DNA from 4 places in the Oceanobacter sp. 5_MG-2023 genome. Region 2 is predicted to be linked to each of the others. Evidence: predicted binding sites of a transcription regulator. Region 2 holds the regulator's gene; each other region holds the start of a gene.
The links. Region 2 encodes FNR, which switches genes on or off when oxygen is low (the NO sensors DNR and NnrR bind a similar motif). Its sites were predicted from a motif close to TTGATNTANATCAA; they were not measured.
Positions count from the first base shown of each region.

Region 1: yiaY (L-threonine dehydrogenase) is a predicted target of FNR. The motif match lies at 2,571-2,584, and genes of this name have one in related genera.
Region 3: hemN (oxygen-independent coproporphyrinogen III oxidase) is a predicted target of FNR. The motif match lies at 3,689-3,702, and genes of this name have one in related genera.
Region 4: Q4551_RS13385 (cytochrome-c peroxidase) is a predicted target of FNR. The motif match lies at 4,231-4,244, and genes of this name have one in related genera.

Region 1 is NZ_JAUORS010000009.1:63,800-69,807, forward strand. It holds gene Q4551_RS07985 (NAD(P)/FAD-dependent oxidoreductase) at 1-29, opposite strand, end outside; gene Q4551_RS07990 (NADPH-dependent FMN reductase) at 607-1,266, opposite strand; gene Q4551_RS07995 (YoaK family protein) at 1,320-1,979, opposite strand; gene yiaY (L-threonine dehydrogenase) at 2,647-3,798, shown strand; gene Q4551_RS08005 (anion permease) at 4,053-5,519, shown strand; gene Q4551_RS08010 (DUF2971 domain-containing protein) at 5,620-6,008, opposite strand, start outside.
Region 2 is NZ_JAUORS010000020.1:57,630-63,637, reverse strand. It holds gene greB (transcription elongation factor GreB) at 1-449, opposite strand, end outside; gene ttcA (tRNA 2-thiocytidine(32) synthetase TtcA) at 514-1,365, opposite strand; gene fnr (fumarate/nitrate reduction transcriptional regulator Fnr) at 1,580-2,359, opposite strand; gene Q4551_RS13125 (sulfite exporter TauE/SafE family protein) at 2,523-3,179, opposite strand; gene ccoS (cbb3-type cytochrome oxidase assembly protein CcoS) at 3,176-3,397, opposite strand; gene Q4551_RS13115 (heavy metal translocating P-type ATPase) at 3,459-5,933, opposite strand; gene Q4551_RS13110 (FixH family protein) at 5,930-6,008, opposite strand, start outside.
Region 3 is NZ_JAUORS010000011.1:104,848-110,855, reverse strand. It holds gene ccmB (heme exporter protein CcmB) at 1-36, opposite strand, end outside; gene ccmA (cytochrome c biogenesis heme-transporting ATPase CcmA) at 33-716, opposite strand; gene Q4551_RS09410 (glutathione S-transferase family protein) at 1,255-1,902, opposite strand; gene Q4551_RS09405 (GyrI-like domain-containing protein) at 2,154-2,606, opposite strand; gene Q4551_RS09400 (TetR/AcrR family transcriptional regulator) at 2,803-3,465, opposite strand; gene hemN (oxygen-independent coproporphyrinogen III oxidase) at 3,879-5,273, shown strand; gene Q4551_RS09390 (TlpA disulfide reductase family protein) at 5,242-5,802, shown strand.
Region 4 is NZ_JAUORS010000021.1:50,060-56,067, forward strand. It holds gene Q4551_RS13365 (6-carboxytetrahydropterin synthase) at 1-381, shown strand, start outside; gene Q4551_RS13370 (RidA family protein) at 463-813, shown strand; gene Q4551_RS13375 (DedA family protein) at 839-1,402, opposite strand; gene purB (adenylosuccinate lyase) at 1,650-3,014, shown strand; gene Q4551_RS13385 (cytochrome-c peroxidase) at 3,133-4,119, opposite strand; gene Q4551_RS13390 (cupin domain-containing protein) at 4,395-5,552, shown strand; gene Q4551_RS13395 (GNAT family N-acetyltransferase) at 5,581-6,008, shown strand, end outside.

The DNA of each region.
Region 1 (6,008 bases), on a different contig from region 2:
CCTGCACCCAATACAATGACTCTTGCCATGCTCAGCCTCTCTTTTTTTTGTGTGTCGATACCATTAGGGGACACCTATTTAATCCGGTGCTCACTCTGGGCCACCGCCGACTTGCAGGCCTGACGGGTCAAGTCAAAAGTCGGCGACACCGAGTCGAGATCATCCGGCAGCCCCCGAAGAGCGCGGGTTGCCGTCGTCCAGTGCGGTGTTGACGAATTTGAAAAGGACTCGTCATTTCGCTGCATTCATCGCCTTGCCCTGAACAACGGCAACACTCGCGCAGAGACGTGCAGGATTAAATAGATGTCCCTATTACATTAGCAACAGAGAGGCCAATATTCCTCAACAGGAATATTTAAAAATTATGACAAGCAATCACTAATAAAATCAAAGTGTTGGACAAGCCAGTCCAAGCAACAACTGTCACACGATAAACATAACAACGGAGTGTGGCCGGGAAATTTTGTTGAAACAGGCCATTTGGCTGCCATTATTTTCAGTAGACTGCCAAAAATGACAGGCAACAAAAATCACCCAAACAACCCCTGCCAGCGGCTGGCAAGGGTTGTCTGTTTCCCAATCAATTCTGGATCAGAGAGTGACCGGCTAAGGTGCGTTACGCTCAGACGGGTCGGTTTTGAAATCTTGCAGCAAGGTGTGTGGATTCACCTCACTCCGGTGAGTAGCGGTAGCTTGCGCCCACCAGACCAGTTGACTGAAAGCCCGATCAAAATAACCAAACCAGGCCCCCTGCTCTTCCCCGGCTTGCATCGAACCATCAGCAGCAAACACAGCCTGGGCCTTGGGTACATGAATCATGGCAGACACAGACAAGCAGCCCAATTCCGCCAAAAACGTACGCATTCCTACCGCAGCTCGCATACCACCCCACTGACCTGCCGAGTAAGTCACGATAGCGCTGGGCTTGTAGGAAAATAGTGAACTGCCAAAATGATTCAGCAAATTGGCCAGTGCAGGACTCATCGAATGGTTATATTCCGGGCTGACCATAATAAAGCCATCGGCGGAGGCAATTTTCTCTGCCAACCGATTCAGCGCAGCAGGTGCCCGGCCTTCAGCATACGCAAAATGCGGTTTGAAAACCGTTTCGAGCGGATAATCCAAAGCATCAATCAATTCGATGTCGTGCTCTTTATAACGCTGTTCAAGACATGTCAGGCAGGCTTTTGCCACCCGCTCACCCAATCGAGCTGGTCGTGGCGGGGTACTGTCGCGCACAGTGCCCAGAAAAATCAGTAATTTCATACACAGCATCCATCAGTTGACTATATACAGCTGCCCAAACAAACACATACCGGTTATTTATGGGTTCTGGTGTAAATTCGATAGATCAACGCCATAACCATACAGACAGCCGCCGGAAACAGCAGGGTCATAAAATAGTATTCACTATAGAGTAAAACACCGATAACACCACCGGATATAAACCCGGCAATAATAAGAGTAAACAGTTTTAATTTCCTGATATCGAGCTCTTCGCCACGAAGAAACGCACCGATCATGATTCCAAGATCGGTAAAGATACCGGTAACATGTGTTGTTCGGATAATTGCCCCACTATAGGTAGTAGCCATGGCATTTTGTAAACCACAGGCAGCAGATGCCAGATAATGCCCATAAAAAAACTCTTTGGATAATAGCAAAAAAGCCATTGTCAATAAAACCGCTTCCAGTATCAGCAGGGTATCGTAATGTCGCCCCAGTTTCAGGGCAACACCATGCAGCATAAAGCCGGATATTGCCGATCCCATCAAAAAGGCCAGCATAAGACCGGAAATATGAAGAACATTTCTTAAAGAATCTGTAATCAGGCTGGTACCCAGCAATGTAGCAATACCCGACAAATGAGAAACTGACTGATGTTCGAATCCTAATAAACCGACTGCGTTAACAACACCGGCGATCAATGCCAATACAAAAGCGCCGGTTTCAACCCATTTGGGCAATTGTGAAATCAATCCCAGGGTACTCCTATACCGCTAGAGTCCACCACCAAGGTGAACGATACCTAGTCATAAAAACAACAAACCAAAATCCAATTCCATGTGATATTTCCCAGCCTTGCAGAAACAAAGAAATATTCATTCAACGCCTCATACTCTAGCGAGATTTGTTATCTCTGGCCAGAGTAAGGCTTTCATTTGATGATTATTTGCTCAATTTTCAGACGATAGTAGAACACCACAGCAGGGGTAACAGCACGACCCGGGACAGGATGACAGCGGCCAGCCTTCCCTTTGGCCCTGTCGGTGGACCAGGGCGAAGCATGGGGTCATGACTCAAACAGCCGCTGCGAGCCAGCACCGGGCTCGCCATACTCTCGTGACTGTGCCGTGACTGTGCTGTGCCGTACTCAGTGACGTGCCCCGTGCTGTTCTCTTCGACGCCAGCAGGCTATTCCAAGCCCAACATGAAAATGTTTATCACTTATACAGTCAGCAATATAATATATATTTTTTCAATGATTTATAATGAATAATTCAGCGACATACTGTTCTGTTTTCAAATATTCTGAAAATCATATTCATGCCCTGCGGATCAATCGATACTTGCGTTATATCAAGTACTCCTAACAAATAGAGGTCTACAGTTTACTTGCCATTAAAATTCTTTGAGGATTGCATTATGCCTGCTACTACTTTTTATATTCCTAGTGTCAACCTGATGGGCAGCGGTTGCCTGAAAGAAGCGGCGACAGCCATTGAATCCTACGGCTGGAAAAAAGCACTGATTGTTACCGATGCACCGCTGGTCAAACTCGGTGTTGTGGGTCAGGTTGCTGAGTTATTGGCCTCGCACAATGTCACCTCGGTGGTTTACGACGAAGTCAAACCAAACCCCAACGTCACCAATGTCGAGCACGGCCTGGCCATCCTGAAAGAAAACAACTGTGATTTTGTGATTTCCCTGGGTGGCGGTTCACCTCATGACTGCGCCAAAGGTATCGCTCTGGTAGCCACCAATGGTGGTGATATTGCCGACTACGAAGGTCTGGATCAGTCCGCTAAACCGCAGTTGCCGCTGGTTGCCATTAACACCACCGCAGGCACCGCCAGTGAAATGACCCGCTTCTGTATCATTACTGACGATACTCGCCATGTAAAAATGGCCATCGTCGACAAGCACACCACGCCGCTGCTTTCCGTCAATGATTCCGATCTGATGTTGGGTATGCCACCTTCACTGACCGCCGCCACCGGTATGGACGCACTGACTCACGCCGTCGAAGCCTATGTATCAACCGCAGCCACTCCGATTACCGACGCCTGCGCCCTTCAGGCCATTCGCCTGATCAGCGACAACCTGCGCACTGCTGTCACCGATGGCAGCAACGCAGAAGCCCGCGAGCAAATGGCTTACGCCGAGTTTCTGGCAGGCATGGCTTTTAATAACGCCTCTCTGGGTTATGTACACGCGATGGCTCACCAACTGGGCGGTTTTTATGACCTTCCTCATGGCGTGTGTAATGCCATTCTGTTGCCACATGTACAGGCATTTAACGCCAAGGTCGCGTCACCACGACTGGCTGATATAGCCGCCGCAATGGGTTGTGATGTACTGGGTAAATCCGCTGAAGATGCCGCCCAAGACTGCATCGCCGCAATTCGCACCCTGTCTGCGGATGTCAATATTCCAGCGGGTGTTGCCCAGTTGGGAGCCAAGGAAGAAGATATCCCGACGCTGGTTGAAAATGCCATGAAAGATGCCTGTGGTATCACCAACCCGATCCAGCCAACATTTGAAGAAGTGGCGCAAATCTTTAAAGAAGCCATGTAAAACAGAGGTAATCATTAAGCTCAATAATGGATGATTACCCAGCCTGATTATTCATCGATACTTGGGTGAATAATCGGGCTGACCATAACAACATCATTGAGCCATAATGACTCAGGCCAACCAATAGCAGGCAAGCATAAACTGCTATAAACATTATCGAAGCACAGCCTGTTATTATAGGTAACATCAATCCAGAAGCATTATTTATAACGCATTAACTCACACCCCTTTGTCCACTGAATAAGGATCTGAATATGCAAGCTGGAGGCATTAAAATCATTCCGGCCACGGTCAGCCTCATCATTATTTTACTGATCTGGTTTGTTATTCCTGTGCCTGAAGGCGTTTCGCCTTCAGCCTGGCATTTATTGGCGCTTTTTGTGGGTACCATTGCTGCCATTATCGGTAAGGTGATGCCCATTGGTGCCATCGCCATGCTGGCCATCACCCTGGTTGCTATCACCGGCGTCACCAACGACAGCCCCAAAGGAGCCATTGCAGACGCTCTCAGTGGTTTTTCCAACTCATTGATCTGGCTGATTGGTATCGCCATCATGATTTCCCGAGGCTTGGTTAAAACCGGTCTTGGCAATCGGATTGGCTATCATTTTATTGCTTTATTTGGCAGTAAAACCCTCGGAGTCGGTTATGCCCTGGCGTTATCCGAACTGGTGCTGGCCCCCGTCACCCCCAGCAATACCGCCCGTGGTGGTGGCATTATTCACCCCATTATGAAATCCATTGCCGGCAGTTTTGGCTCTTGCCCGGAGCAAGGAACACAACGGAAAATAGGCCATTACCTGGCACTGGTGAATTACCACAGCAACCCTATTACCTCTGCCATGTTTATTACCGCCACGGCTCCGAACCCGCTGGTTGTCAAACTCGTCGCCGATGCTACCGGCATGGCGATCAGTATCAGCTGGGCAACCTGGGCTCTGGCCGCATTATTGCCCGGGCTGGTATGTATTCTGCTGATGCCGCTGATTATCTATTGGATTTACCCACCAGAAATTACCCAAACACCCGACGCCCGCCGTTTTGCCCATCAGCAGCTGGATGATATGGGGACCATGCATTTTGACGAAAAAATCATGGTTGGTGTTTTTGCCCTGTTATTGATTTTGTGGGCCGGGTTGCCTGCCATCCTGTTTGGCGATGCCTTTGCCGTTAATACCACCGCCGTGGCTTTTCTCGGGTTATCAGTCTTGCTGGTGTCTGGCGTATTGAAGTGGGACGATATACTGAAAGAAAAATCCGCCTGGGACACCGTCGTCTGGTTCTCAGCACTGGTTATGATGGCAACCTTCCTGAATAAACTGGGGCTGGTTGGCTGGTTTTCCCACCAGGTTGAGAGCCATATCGCCGACTTTGGTTTTAACTGGCAATTATCGGTGCTGATTCTGGTGGCAGTGTATTTTTACGCCCACTACTTTTTTGCCAGCACCACCGCGCATATTACCGCCATGTTTGCCGCATTTTATGCTGCTGGGCTGGCGCTGGGAGCACCCCCCATGTTCCTTGCCTTGCTGATGGCTGGCGCCTCTTCCCTGATGATGTCCCTCACCCATTATGCCACCGGAACCTCACCAATTATCTTTGGCTCTGGCTACGTCTCCATGGAGGACTGGTGGATCATGGGCCTGGTAATGAGCGTGGTAAACCTGATTATCTGGACGTTGGTTGGGGCGATTTGGTGGGGTATATTAGGGTACTGGTGATCACGAAGTAAGCGGTTACTAAAAGATTGGCGGAATGTATTTGGTGCCCGGCTAGAAGCCTAATAATTACAGGGGGAGGTTGCTCCCCTTTTTAGCTGGATTACGGTTTAGCAATCAGATTCCATGAATGCAAATCAGGATTACATCGCATGACCTTGATACCTTTTTCCCTCCAAGAATTTAATAAACCCTTGAGTTCTTCTCCAGTCAATAAATTTTTCTTTGTTACATTCTTACGAATATGGTGCCCCAAATATATTTCTTTTATTGAGTTTTCTGGTATATCAAAACAATATAGAGGCCTACCAGAAATAGTTATTTTATTCCACTCATCGTGACGACCTTGTCCGATATGATAACCCAAAGGAATTCCTGATATTTTTTTAACCACTCTTACTTCCTCTTCGTAACCCCATTCGATTGACTTGTATAAGAATGCCCTTTTCACAAGATTAAATGCATCTGGATCAAATCTCAATTCTTGCCCAA
Region 2 (6,008 bases):
ATTTCCCATTCCCGGGTTGCTTCTTCTGTTTTGATGAACACATCATCACCGACGGACTTCCCCAGACACGCTCTGACAACCGGCGCATTAACAGAGGCATAATGCTTTTTGCCGTAGATTTCATCCGGGCCAACGATACGGAAAAGCAAGGTGTTATCCTCTTCGTCCATCAGGGTAACCCAGGCACCAAAATAGGCCTTGCCTTCCTGGCTGGGGTGGTATTCGCTGACCCGTACAGCGTCCAGCCGTTTTCTGAGATAGCGCACCCGGCGGTCAATCTCTCGCAGCCGTTTTTTGTTGTACTGATAGTCGGCATTTTCAGAACGGTCGCCCAGACTCGCTGCCCAGGTCACTTTTTTGGTGACTTCCGGGCGTTCAGTTCGCCAGAGATAATCCAGCTCCTGCTCCAGCTCTGCATACCCCTCAGGGGTGATGATATTGGTATCCATGGTTCTCCCTTGAAGGTTGGGTGCACTGTCTGGTGAGGAGCTGCCCAGGGGCCGGGACGCGCCTTTAATCGATGGTGACGATATCGAGCCGGGTGGCCAGGTGCGTCTGGTCTTGTTGTTGTTGCAAATTGACAAAATCAAACAGATTGAGATCGCCGAGCTGGGAGGGGGCGATATTGCAGATGGCAGCAAAGATATTCTCGCTGCGGCCTGGTTGTATCCTTTCCCATTCGGTCAGCATATTCTTGATGTTCTGGCGCTGCATGTTGTCCTGGGAGCCACACAGGTTACAAGGGATGATTGGGAACTCCATGGCGGTTGAATAAGCCTGGATGTCTTTTTCCTTGCAGTAGGCCAGCGGGCGGATCAGAACGTGCTTTTTATCGTCGCTGAGCAGCTTGGGTGGCATGGCTTTGAGTTTGCCGCCGTAAAACATGTTCAGGAATAAGGTTTCAATGATGTCGTCGCGATGATGGCCCAGGGCGATTTTATTGGCACCAATTTTTTCAGCAAAGCCGTAGAGGGTGCCGCGACGCAGGCGGGAGCACAGGCCGCAGGTGGTTTTTCCTTCCGGCACCAGATCCATGACCACGCTGTACGTGTCTTTTTCAACAATATGGTAGGGAATATCCAGCTTGCCCAGATACTCGGGTAACACGTGTTCGGGGAAGCCAGGCTGTTTCTGGTCCATATTGACGGCAATCAGCTCAAAGTTGACCGGGGCGCTTTTTTTCAGGCTGATCAGGATATCGAGCATGGTGTAGGAGTCTTTGCCGCCCGACAGGCATACCATGATCCGGTCACCCTCTTCGATCATGCAATAGTCTTCAATCGCCTTGCCAACGTTTCGGCGCAAACGTTTATGAAGTTTGTTGAATTCGGTGCGTGCTTTGCGATCAATGACATCGGCGGTCATGCTGGAAAACTCCTGAGCATTCTGGGGCGGAACACTGGCTAAAAATCAGGCGGCGAATTCTAGCGAATAGATTGGCTGGCGTCAGTAACTGTTGCCAGCCAATAACAACGCGGTGGCCGGTTAGCGGGTTCAGGGATGAAACTGGGCACAGAAACAAGGATATAAGGGGTTTTTGCCGTTACCGCTGAGAAGGGTAACGGCACGCTGTGCGGGATTATTCCGCTGGCGTTTTCTCGTCACATTCAATTTGTGGGTTCAGTCCGGCCATTTCATACAGGCTGTTCATGTCCAGAACGATGATTTCCTTGCTCTGGGTTTCGATCAGGGCATTTTTCTGGAAACGGGTGAATACCCGACTGATGGTTTCTACCGCGAGGCCAAGGTAGTTGCTGATGTCGACCCGCGACATGGGCAGGCGGAAGTGGGTGGCACTGAAACCGCGTCGAGCGTAACGGTTGGAGATATCCAGCAAAAACGAGGCTACACGTTCTTCGGCGTTCTTTTTGCTCAACAGCAACATCATGTTCTGGTCGTGACGAATTTCGTTGCCCATGGTGCGCATCAACTGTTTGCGCAGGTCGGGGAGTTCGTCGGTCAGGTTTTCCAGCTGATGAACCGGAATTTCACAGACGGTGGTGGTTTCCAGCGCTTTGGCGGTGAGAGGGTAATCACCGGCATCGTAACCGGCCAGACCAATCAGTTCGCTGGCGAGATGAAAGCCAGTGATCTGTTCTTCGCCATTACTGGCCAGGGTGTAGGTTTTCAGGGCACCGGTACGTACCGCAAACACGGACTGGAATTCATCCCCTTGCTGGAATAACAGCTGGCCTTTTTGAATGGGTCGGCCACGGCGAATGATATCGTCCAGTCGCTCCATATCTGTGTCACTGAGCGAGAGTGGCAGACACAGTGCGTTCAGGGAGCAAGTCTGGCAGTGGGGTTGATTACCGCGCAAGGGAGGGTGCGCAGGCTGTGCAGCTTGGTTTGTTTTCATTGAGCTCACCGTGTCGGGTTTTCCGTTATGTAGGGAAGAACCGTGTTCCATTAATTTTCGTATGGTCTTAGCTCGACGAGTGGCTGTCAAGACATTGGTCAAGGTATTGAGTCAAGGTATTGTCAACGGATGATCAGTCGCTGATCAATAACGACCCTGGCTACTATAACCAGATGGCTGCTGCAGTCCAAACGCCGTAACCAATCAGTAACAGTCCGGCAATGATACGGCTAAGGCTGTGACTGAGTAATCGGCTCAGGCTGGTGGCGGCGAGGCCACTGGCGAACAGGGCAGGCAGTGTGCCAAGGCCAAAGCAGAACATGGTCAGTGCCCCTTTGAGGGGATCACCATTGGCGGCGACCCAGCTCAAAGTGCTGTATACCAGTCCGCAAGGGAGCCAGCCCCATAGCAGTCCAAGGCGAAAGCGACTGCTGATCGAATATTGTGTCATCAAGGGGCGGGTAGCAGGCTGCAGCCTTTGCCATAGATATTGGCCAACTTGTTCGATACGGGTGAGCCAGCTTGCCCAGCGGGCAACGTAGAGCCCCATCAGCACCAGCAGTATGGCGGCCAGTGTACGTAATGCCAGCATCAGTACATCATTCAGTTGTTGTAGCCATAAGCCAAGCAGCGAGACGAGCAGGCCGGCAAAGGCGTAACTGGTGATACGACCGCTGTTAAAAGCCAGTGCTGTCAGTAGCGGTTGTTGTTGTGAGCGGGTGCCAATGGCGGCGGCAATGCCGCCACACATTACCAGGCAGTGACTGGAGCCAAACAGGCCCAGCAACAGGGCGGTTAACAGGGAGAGTGGTTCAATCACAATGGGTTTTTATCGGTTGCCGTGGTATGGGGTGCTGGTGTTGTGTCGGTTGCTGTGGGATGGGTGCTTGCGGGATCGTCATCGTCATCAAAGAGAATTCTGTGAGCCGGAGATTCCATATCATCAAACTGGCCGCTGCGCACTGCCCAGAAAAAAATCAGCGTGGCAATGCTGATCAGGACGATCGAAAGTGGAACAAGTATGTAGATAATATCCATGTTATGTCCATCAAACCAAGCGAGTGGAAGCCATTATAATCTGGCCTTGTGGCTGAGTGTGCTAATTGTGACCGGATACATCCGGTTTGGTCGTCCGGGATAGTCGCAGCGCATTACTGACCACCAAAAGCGAACTGAATGACATGCCAATGGCTGCGGCCCAGGGAGGAATATAGCCTGCCGCTGCCACTGGCAAGGCCAGCAGATTATACAGCAGCGCCCAAGCGATATTCTGGTAGATCACCTGGCGGGTACGGCTGGCGGTGTCCAGAGCCTGTAATACACAGTCCAGGCGGCCGCTGGTGACCAGGGCATCGGCGCTGGTTTTGGCCAGGTCTGTGGCGTCACTGACGGCAATGGCAATGTCGGCCCCAGCCAGTACCGGGACATCGTTGATGCCATCGCCAATCATTAATACACGTTCTCCCTGCTGTTGCCACAGGCGCACCTGTTGTAGCTTCTGTTCGGGTGACAAGCCGATCTGGACGTCGTCAATACCCAGCTGTGTTGCCAGTTGTTGACCTGAGGCGCCGGGGTCGCCGGTGAGCAAGGCTGTTTTGATTTTGCGTTGGCGCAGGCCCTGGGTCAGGCTGGTGGCAGATTTTCGGATGCTGTCCCCGAGCCGGATCCAGGCTGCAGCCTGATCGTCGACACTGAGCAGCAGCCATTGCCCTTCCTGATGGTTCAACTGACTGGTATCCAGCGAGGAGTGGTCAGGCAAGGCAAAGTCGGGGCGGCCAAAGCGGACGGCATATGACTGTTCTGCTGTTGGCTGCCATTGCCCCTGAATGCCAGCCCCGGTGTGTTGCTGGACCTCGGTGACGGTGTCGGGACGAATCCGGCGAAAAGCGCGAGCAATCGGGTGACTGCTGGATTTTTCCAGTCCGGCGGTAATGGCGAGTACCTGGTCGCTGTCCAGTTCCCCCGCCAGAACGACGTCTTCAATGGTGAGCTTGCCTTGGGTGAGGGTGCCGGTTTTATCGAATACTACCCGGTCGATGGTCGGGAGGGATTCCAGTACGTGGCCTTTGCTGATGAGTAATCCGGCCTCTCGTAGCGCGCCGGTGGCCGCTGTCAGCGCCGTTGGTGTTGCCAGCGACAAGGCGCAAGGGCAGGTGACGACCAGTACCGACAAGGCGATAAAAAAGGCGTGATCGTTACCCTGTTGCCACCAAAACAGAAAAACAGCCGACGAAATCAGCAAGACGGCGGCAACAAAACGACTGGCAATCCGATCGGCGATCAGGGCTATTCGGGGTTTTTCCTGCTGTGCCCGATCCATCAGGCGAACAATGGTCGACAGCTGGGCTTCCGCTCCAGTGGCTGTGACCTGCATGATAATCGGGCTTTCGATATTGATGGTGCCGCCAATCAGGTGATCCTGATTACGTTTGGTGACGGGCAGGTATTCGCCCGTCAGGGCAGCTTCGTCGACGGAGCTGCGACCCTGGATCACAATGCCGTCGGCAGGAATGGCATGACCGGGCTTGATCAGCAGCAAATCTCCCAGTCTGACTTCTTCGCTGGCAATAACCGTTTCGGTGGCATTTGGGGTGTCGTCACTGAGTTTCAGAGCGACGTTGGGCAGCAGCGTCAGCAGGTTGTTACCGGATTTTCCCATGCGATGACGGGCGCGCATTTCCAGAAAGCGGCCCAGCAGCAAAAAGAAGGTGAACATGCAGACCGAGTCAAAATAGACCTCTTTGCCCTGGTTGAACGTGCTCCAGATGCTGGCACAAAATGCCAGGGCAATCGCGAGGGAAACCGGTACATCCATGGTCAGGTGGCGGGTTTTGAGGTCCCGGATTGAGGCTTCAAAAAAAGGCCAGGCTGCGTACAGCACCACAGGTAATGTTAGTAACATGGAGGCCAGGCGCATAAAAAATTCGTATTGCGGCACCATGCCCACATACAGGGGGACGGCCAGCATCATTACCTGCATCATGCCGATGCCAGCAACCGCCAGACGGCGGATGCTGCGCTTGCCTTCGATATGACGTTGCTGTTCGGCAGCGGTTGCAGAAAAAGGGGAGGCGCGGTAACCAAGGCGGTAAATTTGTTCGATCAGACTGGAAACCGGTATTTTCTCTGGTTCCCAGCGTACCACCAGGCGGTGGTTGGACAGATTGAGGACGGCCTGGTCAACGCCGGGTAGCGCATTCAGACGGTGTTCGATTAACCAGGCACAGGCTGCACAACTGATACCATCGATCACCAGGGTGGCTTCTGCCATACCATTGTCCAGCCGGGCAACAAAACGTTGCTGCATGGCCTCGCTGTCGTATAGCGCCAGTGATTCCCGTGCTTGCAGTTCATGGTCGTCCAGTTCGGCGGGAGACAGTTCTGGCAGCGCGGTGCGGTGCTTGTAATAGTCTTTCAGGCCGCTGGCGACAATGGTTTCGGCAATGGCCTTGCAGCCCGGGCAACACATGGGCTGTGATTGACCATCAATCAGGGCTGACCAGCGTTTTTCGTCAGACGGGCTGACGTTTTCACCACAGTGAAAGCACCGGGTGTTATTGGCATGCTCTGTCATTGGGCGTTCAGTTGTACGACCTTGCTGTATTCCAGCTGTTCTGTGGAGCGTATCCGCCAGCCCTGATCCGGGCTT
Region 3 (6,008 bases), on a different contig from region 2:
CAGATCCCGCTTGATCGTTGCCATCACCAGGCTCATAAGAGTCCTCCGCCCAAGGCCAGTTCACCCAGATCCAGACGCTTGAGTGACGGAATATTCTGCAACGCATGGTGACTGGTAATAATGACCGCACCGTTGCGGGCAACATGCTGTTGAATGCGGGCTTCCAACCAGGCCACCCCAGCAACATCCAGAGCGGTAAAGGGTTCATCCAGAATCCATAGCGGCGCGGGCACAATCGCCAACCGCGACAAACCGACACGGCGCTGCTGCCCGGCCGAAAGCTGATTACAGGGCGTTTCTTCATAACCGCCCAGCTCAACATCTTCCAGTGCTTGCCACAGATCATCATCGGTAATCACCGACGCGGATTCCGTGGACATCCATGGACTGACCAGCCAGCGCAGATTTTCCAGCGGTGTCAGCGCACGCTTGAGCGCCGCCAGATGGCCGAGATACAAGCGCTGGCTGGCGTAATCGGCAAACACCTGGGTCAATGGCTCGCCATGCCAGAGCAGATCGCCGTCAAAATCCCGGTTCAGTCCGGCCAGCAATCGTAACAGGGTGGTTTTCCCGGCACCGTTTGGCCCCGCCAGTTGCAGCAAGTCACCATTCTTGACGGTCAGGTTCAAACGCTCGAATAACACCCGGTCATCACGCTCGCAGTACAACTCACTCGCACTCAGGGACACACTGTTATCGGTATAACGATTTGCCATTCAAACCCCGGAAATTGCCATTGCGCATAAAAGCGGGCGCATTATATACAAAAACCCTGTGGACTGTGGCTTGACCCGGATGGGTCCTTCGACCAATTTGCTTCGTTCATGAGACGCACGCCAGACCTGGAGCAATATCACCTCCTACTTTGCCAAACGCAGTAGCCATCAGGATGGAGGATCTCTCCCGACGCAGGCACCCGGCATCACTCAGGTTAGAGGTATGGAACCCGGGCAGGAAAAGCGTGATGCCTCAGAACTGATCTATCGCAAGAAAGGCACCAAACGAAGAACGGCAACAAATTAAAGTCCGGGATGAAGATGCCCATTGGCGTTGATGAAGCTATGAGCCTGACCCACCGCCGCGAATGTTCACAACCTGGCACCTGCTGAAAAGCGGCGCCATGGTGATGAACATTGCAGATCAGGGTTGCCAATTTACTGGGAATTATGGGCTGTATCGGGTTGTTTCAGATTGCTGGTTTGGCATAAAGACAGGCAATCGATGGGCTTTTTCAGAGCTTCCTTAAATTGATTGTTATGAGTACGACCCAAAGGGTTTGAGGTCTATACCTTCAATATCGCAAACCGCCTTAATAGTTGGATTTGAGCAAAGACGCTTTAAATAAGCAGCCAGATGCTCAAATTCAAGAGGGGATTTTTCCAGTGGCAACGACCATTCCGCAAGCATAAACAAAAAATAATCACATGCTGTTAGCGTCCCACCAAGCAAGTATTCATTGCCCTCTAGCTGGTCGTTGATAATGGATAAGGCGTCTGCAACCCTGTCGCCCTGGGCCGCTACAACATTTGGAATGGTAGCTTCATCATTGGTATGGCGATGAGGATAATAGTGAACCATAAGTTCAGCTTGCAGCGTATTATTAAGAAACGCGAGCCACTGATAAAACAAGGGGCGGTTCGGATCACCTGGAGATGGCATCAAATCTGATTCAGGGTGTAATTCACAGATGTGAATGCAAATGGCCGGACTTTCAAAAACGGGCTGCTCATTAACAACCAGAGTCGGAATTCGCCCTACAGGGTTGAGCCTGAGATAATCTTCAGATTTTTGAGCATTTGACGTCTTATCGACCAACAACAACTCATAATCTGCTTTTAAGTGATGAAGTAAAAAATGAGGAGCCAGGCTCGCATTGTTTGGGTAGTAATAAAGTTTGAACAAAATAAATTCCTGATCACCAAAAGTACAGACATTCATAACGAGCCTGTAGAAAAACCTGATTTCAGGTAGTCTTTCCCGCCACCTGCTCGTTCTCTGTTGTTTATTTCCGATTGCCCGTTTTAACCCACAATCGCTTGTTAATTCTGTATTTCAGGTTTTGCTGCCTGTAAGCCAGACCGTCAGATAACCGACGACAGCTGGCTCTGACAATGATTAATACAGAACAACAAACACCCGTGCCAACTATACAGCTATAGCACGGCTATATGAACTTCAATTGCATCGGCACTGGGGTAATATTCAAAGTCAGTTGAATAAACCCTTTTATATTCAGAATCAGGGTTGGAAAAATATTCCCAAATTTCCGTCCATGCATCAATAGCTATTTGAGGCATATTTCCCTTGTGAGAAAACACTAAATATTTGGCCGCTGGAATAACTCTCTGCTTTAAATTCACATCAGGCGGCAGTGATTGACCATCAAAACCGGCAAGCACCGTAAATTCTCCAGTATGGTCAGACTCATAATCGGAATATACACCGTATACTCTTTCACCATTTTTATAATCGACTGGCACAGCTTCATCAAATGCTTGCCATAAAGCAGGAATTTTACCTTTATCAGGACTCATTTCCGCTGCGTTATCGGTTCTGACCTCTAACCCATGAATAACCTTGTTTGCAACATGTCTCAACTCCACCACAACGCTCCTTTAGTTACACAGCCAGCTTGTAGAAAAACCTGACTTCAGCCAGGTTTTATCATGCTTTTCATGCTTGCGTTAATACGGTCTTCGCCCTGCCGCGCTGCTCTTGCTGGCAGGGCTGACCGTATTTTGCCAGTTCTTCTACGTTGTGCACCAAGCAATAAAGCTGCCATTGCTCCGGTAAGGCCAAGCCTCAGACGAGATCAACAACCCGCACCTTGACCGCTTCCACCAGCCAGTCGGTATGGGTTCGCACCATATCTTCCGGGATCAGATCCACCCCTTCCAGCAGCTGTGGCAGGGCCTGATATTGATAACAGTCGACCAAACCATGAATCGCTGTCAGGAAGTACAGCGTCACTCGCTGACGCTCGACGTCCGTCCGTTGTGCCAGGCCGTCAATGGCGTCCGTCAATAACATCTGGGCCTGGTGTTGCCATTCGTCCAGTAGCCGCGCCAGCTGCCGGGTGACACCTCCATCGTCGTCCCCTGTCGAACCCGGACGAATCCGTGGCGGCTGAAACATCAGCTGGTAATAACCAGCATAGTCTCTGGCGAAACAGGTCAGTTGATGGGCCAGACGATGCAGCGAATCCACTGCATCCTGGCTATCCATCAGCGCCAGTCGTGTATTCTGGAACAGCATTTCAAAACCCCGGCGACGGATATGCAGCAGCAAGGATTCCTTACTGGGGAAGTAGTTATAAATATTGCTGGCTGTCATCCCTAACTCAGCCGCCAATTTACGCATGGAGAGATAATGAAAACCGACATCGGCCATGATGGAAGCAGCACTATCCATAATGCGCTCACGTTGATGAGCGATTTCTTCCGCTGAAAATGGCTTCTTGGGCATGACGACTCCTGGTCGTTACTATAAAAAGGACGGGCGGGTTCAAGCTTATACCCGAGTACCAAACACATCAGGTTAACGACTACCAACATCAAATCAAGTCAGGCTAACTAGCGAAACGTCGTATTGGCATGCTTGGGGCCATTAATCTGACTCTGCATGGCTAGGCGGGGCAGCGATGAAACAGATGCTCCGGCAAGCATAACGACCTGACTCCGTTCTTCTATTGATACAAGGCAATTCAAGCGCTTGCCAACTTATTTATCATTCGTTCATGTAACAGTTTACTGCACTGCCTTGGGTCAGGCTGTTGGGCTGATGATGCGACAGCATGCCACACCGGTGCTTGCCAGCCAGTCACACACCCGATGACCACCCTCCCTGCAGACCGCCAGCCATCACGAGGTAACTTCAGCATGAATCACACCGTCTCCTGGGATCCCCTGCTGATCCAGCGCTACAATCGCCCGGGGCCACGCTATACCTCCTATCCGACGGCTGTGGAGTTCTTGCCGCTCGAAAACGACACTCTCGAACGTGAAGCCTATGCCAGGCGTGATCCACAGCGGCCGCTGTCCCTGTACCTGCATATCCCCTTCTGTCGTCACGTTTGCTACTACTGTGGTTGCAACAAGATTGTGACCAAGGACATGAGCCGGGCAGCCCCTTACCTCGACTATCTCAAGGCAGAAATCCGCCGTAAACATGCGCTGCTGGCCAGCGCGAATAACGGTCGCCTGGCCCCTGTCGAACAGCTGCATCTGGGCGGTGGCACGCCCACCTTTCTCAGTGATGAGCAACTGCAGGATCTGGTGACTTTCCTGCGCGACACATTCGAGTTCAGTGATGCTGAAGACGCGGACTATTCCATCGAGATCGACCCGCGCGAACTGCGCCCCGGTACCCTGACGCTGTTGCGCCAACTGGGCTTTAATCGCCTCAGTTATGGGGTGCAGGATTTACAGCCCGACGTCCAGCAAGCGGTTAACCGCCTGCAGCCTGAAGCCATGATCCGGTCGGTTATGTCGGAAGCACGGGCACTGGGTTTCCGCTCCATCAATATTGATCTGATCTATGGTCTGCCACACCAAACCCGTGACAGCTTTGACCAGACGCTGGACACCATGATCGAGTTAAACCCGGATCGTTTGTCCGTGTTCAATTACGCTCATTTGCCTGAACGCTTCAAACCACAGCGTCGCATCAATGCCGACGACCTGCCATCCGCTCAGGAAAAGCTGACCATTCTCGGGCACTGCATCCAGCGCCTGACTGCCGCTGGCTATCACTATATCGGTATGGATCACTTTGCCCGCCCGAATGACGAGCTGGCACTGGCTCAGGCCAATGGTAGCTTGCACCGCAACTTCCAGGGTTACACCACTCATGGTGACTGCGACCTGCTGGGTTTTGGCGTCTCTTCCATCAGTCAGATTGGCGATTATTACCTGCAAAACCAGGTACGTATGGATGACTACTGCGCCGCCCTCGACAACCAGCAACTGCCATCCAGCAAATGCTGCCAGGTCACCCGCGATGACCAGATCCGCCGTCGGGTTATCAGCGAATTACTCTGTCACCTGCGGGTCGACTTCAGCGCCATCGACGCCGAATTCAACATTAACAGCCATGATTATCTGCTGTCTTCGCTGCAACGCCTGGAGCCCATGGTGAACGATGGTCTGGTCAGTATTAGCGCCGATGGTGTATCCATTCGTGACAAAGGCCAGCTATTGGTGCGTAATGCCTGCATGGCATTTGACGAGTATATTTACCAACATGAGCAACAACGCTTCTCCAAAGCGATCTGAATCCCGCTGGCGACAAAACTATCAGGCCAGGCCCCGGTGGCAACGCTGGGGGCTGGAACTGTTATTGATGGTAGTGGTGATGACCTTGCTCAGCCAATGGCTCGGCCGTCACCTGCTCGACCGGAATACCCCGTTCCCCGACATTTACCTGTCTGACCTGCACGGGCAACCCGTACCGTTCCCGGATACCACCCAGCCACCCCAGACCACGCTGGTGTATTTGTTTGCGCCCTGGTGCAGTGTTTGCCGAGTCAGTATGCCGACCCTGCCATGGGTCGAAAGCGACAATATTCGTATTATTGCCATCGCTCTGGATTGGCGCCAAAAGTCAGAAGTGACCGATATGGTCCAATCCGTTGGTTACGCCGGCACCACGCTGCTGGGTGATCCGGCAACGGCCAAAAAGTTGAATATTCAAGGATATCCCAGTTATTACGTTATCGATAAAAACGGCGCCGTCCGTTTTGCCGATCAAGGGCTGAGCACCTTGCCAGGCCTTTGGTTACGGACTCGTCTGGCTGACTGGTAAGCCCCTCTGGCTGATATTCCGCGCCTGCCAAGGAACTCCGGCCTCGTTACTCCTTCAAAGTCTGCATTCTGACCCATACGCCGATTCCGTCGTGTATAACGCCTCCGTTGCCTCTGTCCGACCTCTAAGGCGTCTCAATTTTGAAATATTTTTGTCATAAATGATTCACGAATGGCATGACTCCCAATACCATCACACCCCTTGGA
Region 4 (6,008 bases), on a different contig from region 2:
CGTATCGCTCACGGCCATCGCTCACGGATCGAGATTTTTTGTAATGGCGAACGTTCGGACGAACTGGAACAGCAATGGGCGCAGCGCTGGCGGGATATTTACATCGGCACCAGCGCCGACCTTGTCGCCAACCAGGAAGAAGGTGAAGGTACCGGGCAGCACAAGGACCGTTATCACTTTGCCTACGACGCCCCGCAAGGGCATTTTGAGCTGACCTTGCCGCAGTCACAGTGTTACCTGATAAACACAGATACCACCGTTGAGCTGATTGCCGAGCACCTTGCCAGCACCATTGCCACCGGTTTGCCCGGCCAGCACATTCTGGTACGCGCCTACGAAGGCATCAACAAGGGGGCGATCGCCCAGCGTCCGCAGGTCTGACAGCCACTCCGGCCAACCACCCGCCCATCGCTTATACCTCACCGCCGATAGACTGATCGGCGCTATCCAGGAGCCATAAATATGTCAGAGATTGAACGCATCCAAAGTACGGAACGCATGAGCCGCATCGTCAAACATAACCACACGGTTTATCTGTGTGGCCAAACCGCAGGCGACATTGACTGGGATATCAAGGAACAAACCCGTCGCTGCCTGCTCAAGATCGATAACCTGCTGCAAGAAGCGGGCAGCGGTCGCGACAAACTGCTGTCCGTGACGATTTACATCCGCGACATGAAAGACTTTGCCGCCATGAATTCCGTCTACGATGGCTGGATTGCAACCGTTGAAAAACCCGCACGCGCCTGCGTTGAAGCCCGTCTGGCACGGGCAGAGATTCTGGTTGAGTTCAGTGTTATCGCGGCGCAATAACAGCCCTAACGACCGCTTCAGGCGTTCAGGCACCGTTCGCCATATTCTGCCGGATCTTGCGCTGACCCAACACAAAGACAGCCAGCGCCACCGGCAGTAACCACCAGAGCCAGTCGTGCATCTGTTCAGCGTACTGACTGCCCAGCCAGTACGCCACACCAAACAATCCCGCCGCCCACACCACAATCGACACCACATTGGCCACCGTAAAGGTAAGCCCAGGCACCCGTGCCAGACCGCAGGCGATATAGCCAAACGTGCGTAACCCCGGCATACAGCGAATCAGCACCAACTGATGCCAGGGCGCTTGCTGCAGCGGCGTCACCTGACGGCGGATCATATCGTGCTGGAATTTCTGCGCCAGCCAGGGCCAGACCAGCGCCCCGCGGCCCATCAGGTACAGCGCTGAATCCCCGATAAACATGCCACTACAGGTGGCAAGAAAGGCAACCTCCGGCTGCATCCGCCCACTGGCTGCCAGCATCGCTGCTCCGATAATGGCGAGGTCTTCCAGCATAAAAGTCGACACAATCACCATCAGTACCAACCAGGACGGATCGTGCGATACCGCCAGCATCGAATCGAGCATAAAAACAGACACACCTCAAACAGACACAGACAAAACCGGCGCCAGGCCAGCCCTTGGACGGCGGCATTCTATCACCATGAACCAGGCCATTTGCCGCTCCGGTATAAAAACTTCCGCCAACAGCTGAGAAATAACGGTTTTTCCGGTAGACTTTCGCGCCTTTTTCAACAACAAGGTAACGGCTGGCCAGCGCTTGATGCCATCGCCCCCTTGTCTTCAGCAATCTGAACTCCAGCGAGAAATGTCTATGGAACTGTCTGCACTTACAGCAATTTCACCAATCGATGGCCGCTACGGCAGCAAGACGTCGGCACTGCGCCCGATATTCTCTGAATTTGGATTGATCCGTGCGCGGGTTGAGGTGGAAATTCGCTGGTTGCAACGTCTGGCAGCTCACGAAGCCATTACCGAAGTACCGGCTTTCAGTGACAGCGCCAACGCCCTGCTTGACGGTATTGTTGCGAACTTCAGTGAAGACGATGCGCTGCGTATCAAAGCCATCGAAGCCACCACCAACCACGATGTCAAAGCGGTCGAATATTTCCTCAAGGAACAGATCGCCGACAACGCCGAGCTGAATGCTGTCACCGAATTCGTACACTTCGCCTGCACCTCGGAAGACATCAACAACCTGTCTCATGCCCTGATGCTGAAAGCCGGTCGCGCTTTGATCAGTACCGAAATGCAAGCAATTGCCAACGCCATCCGCGCTTTGGCCCATGAGCATGCCGCCGTGCCGATGCTGTCTCGTACCCATGGACAAACCGCTTCGCCGACGACGCTGGGCAAGGAAATGGCCAACGTTGTCGCCCGCATGGAACGTCAGATCAGCCAACTGGACCAGGTACCGCTGCTGGGTAAAATCAACGGTGCGGTGGGTAACTACAATGCCCACTTCAGCGCCTACCCGGATGTAGACTGGCAAGCCAACGCTGACGCTTTTGTAACGTCTCTGGGGCTGACGTTCAACCCTTACACCACCCAGATTGAACCCCACGACTACATTGCCGAGCTGTTCGACACCATCGCCCGCTTCAACACCATCCTGATTGATTTTGATCGTGATATCTGGAGCTATATTTCATTGGGCTACTTCAAGCAGCGCACCATCGCGGGTGAAGTGGGTTCCTCGACCATGCCGCACAAGGTTAACCCGATCGACTTCGAAAACTCCGAAGGCAACCTGGGTATCGCCAACGCCATTTTTGGTCATCTGGCCGCCAAACTGCCGATCTCTCGCTGGCAGCGCGACCTGACCGACTCCACGGTATTGCGCAACATGGGGGTAGGTTCTGGTTATAGTCTGATTGCTTACGCCGCCAGTATGAAAGGCATCAGCAAGCTGGAGGTGAATGCACCACGTATCGCAGCTGACCTCGACAATGCCTGGGAAGTTCTGGCAGAACCAATCCAGACAGTGATGCGTCGTTATGGCATCGAACAGCCATACGAAAAACTGAAAGCCTTCACGCGCGGCAAAGCCATTACCCAGGATGCCATGGGCGACTTTATTGACAGCCTTGAGTTGCCAGCAGCGGTGAAAGCAGAACTGAATGCCATGACGCCAGCCAGTTATATCGGCAACGCGGAGGCGCAAGCCAAGGCGGTCTGATAAACGCTGGGCTACTCCGATAACCCGGGCAGCCAGAAAGACAACGGCGAGTCAGATTCATGACTCGCCGTTGCGCTACATCGCCTAAAACCCACCGTCTTAAACCCAACGCCAGCCGTTAATCAAAGGGTTGTGGACGTGGCGTGCTGTCGGTGGATGGCGGCAAGATCGGCAACATAAAGGATGGTTGCTCGCCAGTCAGTGTTTTCAGGAAAGCCACTATCTGGGCATTTTCTGTATCACTGAAATGACGCCCCAGTTGCAAGCGCCCCATGATATCCACTGCCTCTGTCAGCGTGGCCGCTTCACCATCATGGAAGTATGGATAGGTCAGCTCGACATTACGTAATGTCGGCACTTTGAACTTGAAACGATCAATATCCTTACCCGTCACAGCCGCAACGCCTTCGGCCGGGTTATTGGTTTGATAAGCCTCTATCAGCCCCATTTTCTGGAACGAATTCCCTCCAACCGCCGGGCCATTATGACAAGCGACACAGCCAGAATCCTTGAACAAGGTGTAACCGGCTTTTTCATCACTGCTCAGCGCATTTTTATCTCCCAGCAACCACTGGTCAAAACGGGAATTGGGCGTTACCAGCGTTTTTTCAAATTCGGCAATCGCTGTAGTCACCTGATCGATGGTTAATTGACTGGTACCGAATACCTGCTTGAATTCTGCAACGTACTGGGGAATGGACTGCAAGACATCCACCGCCAGTGTATGGGTAAATGCCATTTCTCCCGGATTGGCAATCGGCCCACCGGCCTGCTCTTTCAGGTCGGCCGCCCGACCATCCCAGAATTGGGCAATATTCATCCCCGAGTTAAGCACCGTAGGTGAATTGATCGGACCCTGCTGCCAGTTGTGGCCAATGGAGGTTTTCAGGTTATCCGTGCCGCCCATGCTCAAGTTGTGGCAAGAGTTACAGGATATAAACCCGGATTTTGACAACCGGGGATCAAAATAGAGTTTTTTACCCAATTCCACTTGCGCCTGCTTGACGTCTTTTACAGCTTCCAAGGGCTGTATTGGCCCTACAGCCTTGGCTGTAGCGACACAGCCAAGCATTACCAGCGATACCACTAACTGATATTTTTTCATTATGTATCTCTCCCTGAGCGTCACCACGTTGATGTCGTAACCGGCTTTGTTGTAACTGCTGTTATAGTTATGAATGCCCGGTTCATTGACAACCAGCTAATGAATCGGAACTTGAGAAAGATCAAAGAGGTAGCACAGTTCTTCGAGTGCAAGTCCGTCAAAAAACAGGCTCCTTGCATCTGGCTGACAAAGCTCAAACAATACGCAGCTTGGACATTCATTATTTTGCGAACCCGTGAATGCCATAGGTTCGCCCTGGTCAGGAACATTCTTTTATGCATCTCCTTGGTGATCTTTCGGTTGCAGTATTCCTGCGTGATTACTGGCAAAAAAAACCGGTTGTTATTCGTCAGGCCTGGCCCGGATTCCAGCCTCTGCTGGCAGCCGATGAGCTGGCTGGCCTGTCACTGGAGTCTGAAATCGAGTCCCGACTGGTGATGGAAAATGGCCCTGCCGGCCCCTGGGAAATTCGTAAAGGGCCGTTCGACGAAGCCGCCTTTGCAGACCTGCCAGACAGCCACTGGACGTTACTGGTACAGGCTGTGGATCACTGGATTCCGGAAGCGGCCGATTTGCTGGAGCATTTTCGCTTTCTGCCGGGCTGGCGTGTCGACGACCTGATGATCAGCTACGCCGTGGATGGCGGCAGTGTTGGCCCTCATTACGACCAGTACGACGTCTTTTTATTACAGGCCGAAGGTCAGCGAGAATGGCGTATTGGCCAGATGTGCAACGATGAATCCCCGATTATACAAGGACCGATGATACGGGTTCTGGCCGGGTTTGAAGAAACCGACCGCTGGGTGCTGGATCCGGGCGATATGCTGTACCTGCCGCCACAGCTGGCCCATTACGGCATCGCCTGGGGCGAGTGCCAAACCTATTCGATCGGCTTCCGTGCCCCCAGTGTCGCCGAACTGGCGCAGTCTGCACTGGATCAGGTATTAAGCAACAGCAGCGAAGATCAACGTTACACCGATGCCGATTACACTGCTCAGGAAGGCAATCCGGGCGAAATATCCGCCGCTGCCAAAACGCGTCTGGCCAAACTCCTGCAAGACATGCTGATGCAACCGGATCATCTGGGAGACATTCTTGGCACTTTAATGACAGAACCCAAATACCCGGAGCATCAATCCGAACGATTGAATGATGACGACTGGGAAGCATGGCGCAGCCAGCATCGGCAACTACCCGATTTACGCAAAAGTGAGCATGCTCGCTTTGCCTATCAGAAAACTGCCAGCGGCCTGGTATTTTACGCCCAGGGGAAAACATCAGTACTCGATAACGACGACCTGGAACTGGCGCAATTACTCAGCAGCCGCAACCAATATCCCCGTGAGCAGATGGCCGATGTCCCCTGCTCCAGACAAGGCTATGAACTACTGCGCCACCTCTGGTTACAACAACTGATTTATCAGGTTGAATGATGCCGATACTAATAAGAAGGAGACAACCATGAGCATTCGTATGGTGCGTACTAACTGGGCTGACCACCAGCAAGGCATCCGGGATGTCCGAGACCGGGTCTATATTCAGGAGCAACAAATTCCACCGGAGGAAGAATGGGATGAAGCCGCAGACCAGGTCGCTCACTATGTGGTCGCCCAGGATGGTGATCGCACTATCGGCTGCATTCGCCTGTTCGATGACGGTCATTTTGGCCGCTTGGCTGTCTTGCCGGAATACCGTTCAGCGGGTATTGGCCAACAGCTGGTTGAAGAGGTCAAGGCATTGGCAGAATCGATGTCCATGCCTCTCTTGCTGGCCAGTGCACAATGCACCGCCATGAGCTTTTATTGGCAACTCGGCTTCTATAACGATGGTCACTTTTACCTCGATGCAGGCATTCCTCATCTGGATATTGCCTTGCCTCTGAACACCAG